DNA from 2 places in the Shewanella sp. SW32 genome. Region 2 is predicted to be linked to the other one. Evidence: predicted binding sites of a transcription regulator. Region 2 holds the regulator's gene; the other holds the start of a gene.
What was found. The regulator MetJ, encoded in region 2, represses methionine synthesis genes. The targets are predictions, from matches to a motif close to TAGACGTCTAGACGTCTA.

Region 1 (3,216 bases), on a different contig from region 2:
TGGCTAACTGACCCGCGTTGACAATGCCCATGTCCATGCCGACTTTGATGGCGTGGTACAGGAAAACGGCGTGAATCGCTTCGCGCACTGGGTTGTTACCGCGGAACGAGAACGACACGTTCGATACGCCGCCCGAAATCATCGCGTGGGGCAGGGTGGCTTTAATCGCTTTAATGGCATCAATAAAATCGACGGCATAGTTGTCGTGTTCATCGATACCGGTGGCGATGGCGAAGATATTTGGGTCGAAGATGATGTCTTCGGGCGGAAAGCCGACCTTATCGACCAGTACGCGATAGGCGCGGGTACAGATTTCGATTTTACGTGCCTTAGTATCGGCCTGACCTTGCTCGTCGAATGCCATGATAATGGCCGCCGCGCCGTAGCGTTTCACCAGTGTTGCTTGCTCGATAAACTTGGCTTCGCCTTCTTTAAGGGAAATCGAGTTAACTATGCCCTTGCCTTGAATACATTTGAGGCCAGCTTCGATCACTTCCCATTTAGAGGAGTCGATCATAATAGGTACGCGGCTGATGTCGGGCTCAGAGGCAATCAAGTTTAAAAACTTGTGCATGATCTCGGCGCCATCGAGCATGCCTTCGTCCATGTTGATGTCGATGATTTGCGCGCCGCTTTCGACCTGCTCGCGGGCGACATCGAGCGCCTGCTCAAACTTGCCTTCTTTGATCAATTTTAAAAACTTGGCCGAACCTGTAACGTTGGTGCGCTCACCCACGTTAACGAACAGGGATTGGGCGTCGATAGTCAGTGGTTCCAAACCTGCCAAGCGGCAAGCTACCGGAATGTCCGGCAAAATACGTGGATCGTGACGGCTCACCGCTTCGCGGATCACGCGGATATGTTCAGGCGTACTACCACAACAACCCCCGATAATATTAAGCATGCCTTCGCGCGCCCAATCTTCGATCACGTTCGCCATGTCCTCTGGGGTTTCATCGTAACCGCCAAACTCGTTCGGTAGGCCAGCATTCGGATGCGCCGACACATAACACTCACTGATGCGGGATAATTCTTCGACGTACGGGCGTAATTCTTTTGGCCCAAGTGCACAGTTAAGACCGATAGATAAGGGCTTGATATGGCGAAGGGAATTGTAAAAGGCTTCGGTCGTTTGGCCAGTCAGTGTACGGCCAGAGGCATCGGTAATGGTGCCCGAAATCATGATTGGCAATCTGTCTTTAGAATGCTGACCAAATAAGTCATCAAATACCGATTCAATCGCAAACAGTGCGGCCTTGGCATTTAAGGTATCGAATATGGTCTCGACCATAATGATATCCGCGCCGCCTTCAATCAGTGCCTTAGTGGATTCTCGGTAAGCGCTCACTAACTCATCGAAGCTGACGTTGCGATAACCAGGGTCGTTCACATCAGGGCTAATCGAACAAGTACGGTTAGTGGGGCCTAACACACCGGCGACGTAGCGTGGAATGCCTGTGGCAGCAAACACTTCATCACAGGCTTCACGGGCGAGGCGGGCGCCGGCTAAGTTAATTTCGGCGGACAGCGACTGCATGTCGTAATCGGCCATGGCGATGGTGGTGGCGTTAAAGGTGTTGGTTTCAATGATGTCGGCACCGGCGTTTAAGTAGTCGGTGTGAATTTGTTTGATGATGTGGGGTTGCGACAACACCAATAAATCGTTGTTACCTTTGACATCCGTGTGCCAATCTTTAAAGCGTTCGCCGCGATAGTCCTCTTCTTCCAGCTTGTAGCCTTGGATCATAGTGCCCATGGCACCGTCTAAGATCAGAATGCGCTCTGCAAGCTGTTTGCGTATGTCTGCCAATATCTGGCCGGCTTTGGTAGAGGGTATCGTCATAAATAATTACCTTAAATACAGCTAAGTTAAGTCCAAAAATCGGCCATTGTTATGCTAAGTGCATTTTATTGTCGTCAGCCGACATTTTTTGAATACTTGTTCTTAAAAATTTGTTTTGGACATTTAAACGTATAGACGTCCATAATACGCGACTTATGATTGTCAGGGCAAGATGAAAGTCAAAGGCATTAGGAGCGAGAATCGAGAATCAAGAATTTAGGCCCTCGGCTTGAGTTCCTAGCATCTAGTCCCTAACTAAAAAGGCATATATGAAACAAGTTCGGTTGTTATTGTTGCGCCACGGTGAGTGTGAAGGCGGCGCTATTTTGCGGGGTCGTGTGGATGTGCCTTTGAGTAAAAAGGGTTGGCAACAAATGTCGGCAGCAGTTGAGTCACAGGCCAGCGTGTGTAGCGCGATTTATAGCTCGACCTCACGCCGCTGCGCCGAATTTGCCCAAGCCTTTGCCGCCGAATTGCATTCGACGGCGGCGCTGGTATCTGAGTCAAGGCCATTGCAGGCGCAGCTTTTATCGGGTTTACAAGAAATCGACTTTGGTGATTGGGACGGTCGTCGGCTCGATGAACTGTATCAACAAGCGGGCGAACACTTAGCGGCGTATTGGCAAAATCCTTGGCAAACTCCGCCGCCCAATGGGGAAACTATGGCAAGTTTCGAGTCGCGGGTGAATGGGACGATTGACCAGATACTCGCCGCCGAGTTTGAACGATTGACCCTTGACTCACATAAAATGGGTAATGAAAACAGTGCCATTAATGAAACCACTGACAATATGCCAGCCACTCAAGTGTGGGTCGTGAGCCACGGCGGGGTGATCCGTCACTTAATGGCGCGTGCCCTAGGGGTTGAACGGGCGGTGGGGTTTTATAGTCAACTCGATTTACCCGTGGCGGCCGTGGTGAGCATTAATGTGCTGCAAGATGAACTGGGTGCCTGCTATTGGCGTTTAGCTTGGCCGAGTGGGCGCAGGTGTTGAGGCCTTATTTCACGACCTAGGAGTTATGGTGTAGGCGTGATTGTTTGGCGAGAATAAGCTGACATGAAAATATTCTGATTTAAACAGCATTGCCTAATAGGATAGATGTAGGATAATGCTTTTCCCTGACGTTTGAACGAGATAGCGTATTACATGCGCAATGAGTGATAACGTCGCAGAAATAGGTGTTGGGAATAGACTCTCTTTGTTCGAATCGCTCCGTTGTTTTTATTCACAGTGGCGTTGTTAACAAAGAGCATATCAACCCAAATATAATAGGGAATCGGGGAGCTGCTCGTCAGTCAGCCCGAACTGTGCCCGCAACTGTGAGTAGTGAAAAAGATCTCGAATCTTCTTCCCTACGAGTCAGGAGACCTG
Region 2 (3,216 bases):
GGCGTTGCTGATGTTTAAGACTGACAGCCACGACAAAACCTTAGTGAAGATGCACGGTTTAGAATTGCCTGTGATGGCGATTGAAATCCTGTTCCTGTTCATGCTGTTCTGCGCCTTGTACTTCAAGGGCGGCGCGGCGGCTGCGGCCTTAGCATCGTTAACTTCTGGGCTATGGGCAAGCGTGTTCTGGATAGGCGTTGTCGGTATAGGTTTTGGTATTCCATTGCTGTTTATGCTGCTACCCGCCGCGACTCGCCACACTAAGGGCGCGATGATCATGGTGGCTTGTGCGAGCTTAACGGGCGTACTCGCCTTAAGACACTTTATTGTGTACGCAGGGCAAAGCTATTTAAACTGAGTGTAGATAGGCTTTACATATTGAGAGATAAAGAAAAAGCACTGGCAATGTCAGTGCTTTTTATTGCTTGAATCTTGAGAAGGTTTGCCAGTACAAGCGGGACGCTTATTGGGGTAATAACTCGATAACCGACTTCATCGTTAGCACTAAGGCGCTGATACTGCACAGGACTAACGTCGCCATCTTTGTCTTCTCTTTATCGACACGGCCCACTAATCGTCCTGCGACTAAGTAACCTAAAATCACTGAGGGGAGCAGCATCAACGACAGCCACAGATGTTTTAATTCTAATAAGCCAGTGATCGCTAAAATGATCAGTGCAATCATGGAGCTAAAAATGAAAAAGGCCGACAGGGCAGCGCGAAACTGCGAGGCATCTTTGCCTGCCAACAAAATCGCCATCGGCGGGCCACCAATCGCGGCGATATTGCCGAAGATCCCTGAAACCACGCCCGCACCGAAGAGGGTTTTCTTATTCACTGGCAGGCTGAATTTATACAGGCTAAGGATCACTGCGACAGTCACAATGGCGGCGATGGATAAACCGAGTATGGGTTGAGGCGCAAACAGCAATAAACTCGCGCCGATAAAACCGCCTGGCACGCGACCTATGAGCGCATATTGCAAGCCATTGAATTCTAAGTGACCGCGCTCACGCACTAAGGTCAGCAGGGCGATGGAGAAACCCATAGCAATAACAGGCGCAGGTACAAGTTGTGGATCGACGATATACAGCAAAGGACTGGCGACAACCGCAAGCCCAAACCCAATAAGACTTTGGGTTAATGCGCCCAGAAACACGACCAGCGAGGCTAAGGCGAGTGTCTGTGGATCTATCATAGAAAACATAGGATTTCCTATATCCCAAACCAACTCAAGATGGTGAAATTTAAAGTTTGAAGTCGCTTGGGTATAAACAAAAAGGGATCGTTAACGATCCCTATTGATGAGCACTGTGATATGACTTTGAAAGCGACGAGTCGCTATTCCATGTCTTCCCACTCTATTCCCATTTGATCCATCAACAACTTGGCTTCGGCGGGAATGCTGTCTGGGTTATCTTTTGACAGATCTTCATCGTTGGGCAATGGCTGGCCAGTGTAGGCGTGCAAAAATGCCTCACACAACAGCTCGCTGTTGGTGGCGTGACGCAAATTATTGACCTGACGACGAGTACGTTCGTCCGTGAGGACCTTAAGCACTTTGAGCGGAATAGACACAGTAATTTTTTTTACTTGTTCATTCTTCTTGCCATGTTCAGCATAGGGGCTGATGTATTCCCCATTCCATTCAGTCATTGACTCACCTGTTATAACGCTAAATTCGGGGCAGATTTTAAACCCTTACAAAGAACAGTCAAATTATTGCTACTATTTCTTTGTGATTGCAAACAGATTTCTTTATGTTCAGACGTCTAAACGTCTTCACGCCTATTGACGATGGCGTTGGGCTTAGGTACATTTAGACGTCCAGACATCTCTATCAGTCTACCGAATTTAGGAGTCCCCCATGGCAGAGCGTCAATTAGCCACACTGGCAGTGCGTCAGGGTATCGAAAGCGATACTCAATATGGCGCAGTTGTGCCACCGATTTATTTGTCGACTAATTACGCCTTCGATGGTCATAAAAATCCCCGCGAATTCGATTACAGTCGTTCAGGCAACCCAACGCGCTGCATTTTAGGCGAAGCATTAGCGCAATTAGAAAAGGGCGCCACTGGCATAGTGACGTGCACTGGCATGGCGGCCATCACCTTAGTGACTACTTTGCTCGGCCCCGATGACTTATTAGTTGTGCCCCATGATTGCTATGGTGGTTCCTACCGTTTATTTACCAACTTGGCGAAGAAAGGCCAGTTTAAGCTCATTGTGGTCGACCAAACCGACAGCCAAGCGTTAGCCGCCGCCATTGCACAGAATCCTAAGATGGTGTGGCTCGAAACCCCATCGAACCCGTTATTGCGTGTGGTAGATATCGAAGCCATTGCTAAGGCGAGCCATGAGGTCGGCGCGCTGGTGGTGGTCGATAACACCTTTTTATCGCCGATATTGCAACAACCCCTATTGTTAGGCGCGGATATCGTTATCCACTCCACCACTAAATATATCAATGGTCACAGCGATGTAGTCGGCGGCGCAGTGGTCGCCAAAGACGCGCAAATCGGCGAAAGCTTACATTGGTGGTCGAACACTCTAGGCTTAACGGGGTCAGCCTTTGACAGTTATCTGACCCTGCGCGGCCTGCGTACCTTAGCGGTGCGTATTCGCGAGCATCAAGCCAATGCCCAGCGTATTATTGAGGTATTAACGCAAAGCCCTGTGGTGAGTAAAGTCTATTACCCAGGGCTTGCGGATCACCCAGGCCACGCCATTGCGGCCAAGCAACAACAGGGCTTTGGCGCTATGCTGAGCTTTGAGCTCAAAGGCGGCGAGGCCGAAGTGGTGGCCTTTTTAGGTGCACTCAGCTTATTTAGCGTGGCGGAAAGTTTAGGTGGCGTCGAAAGTTTAGTGGCAGTGCCCGCCACTATGACCCACAGAGCCATGGAGCCGCAGGCGCGCTTCGAGGCTGGTATTAAGGACACCCTATTGCGTCTATCGGTGGGTATTGAAGATGCCGCCGATTTAGTTGCAGATATTCAAGCAGGATTAGCCGCCGTTGCGGCTTGTCAGTAGAGGAATAATAGATGGCACGTTGTCACTTACATAAATTTGGTGGCTCCAGTTTAGCGGATGCCGATTGTTATCGCCGAGTCGCCCATATCCTGTTAACCCACGGTCATAGTGATGATCTCGTGGTGGTCTCTGCGGCGGGTAAAAGCACGAATTTCCTGTATAAATTATTAGCGCTGCGTGATGCG

Region 1: metH (methionine synthase) is a predicted target of MetJ. The motif match lies at 1,968-1,985, and genes of this name have one in related genera.

What each region holds. Positions count from the first base shown of each region.
Region 1 covers NZ_JAKKSJ010000002.1:172,447-175,662, reverse strand. Annotated here, with positions in the region: gene metH (methionine synthase) at 1-1,843, opposite strand, end outside; gene L5M28_RS01925 (histidine phosphatase family protein) at 2,113-2,838, shown strand; cobalamin riboswitch at 3,060-3,216, shown strand, end outside.
Region 2 covers NZ_JAKKSJ010000006.1:138,362-141,577, forward strand. Annotated here, with positions in the region: gene nrfD (NrfD/PsrC family molybdoenzyme membrane anchor subunit) at 1-358, shown strand, start outside; gene L5M28_RS05135 (sulfite exporter TauE/SafE family protein) at 464-1,207, opposite strand; gene metJ (met regulon transcriptional regulator MetJ) at 1,342-1,656, opposite strand; gene metB (cystathionine gamma-synthase) at 1,868-3,031, shown strand; gene L5M28_RS05150 (bifunctional aspartate kinase/homoserine dehydrogenase II) at 3,043-3,216, shown strand, end outside.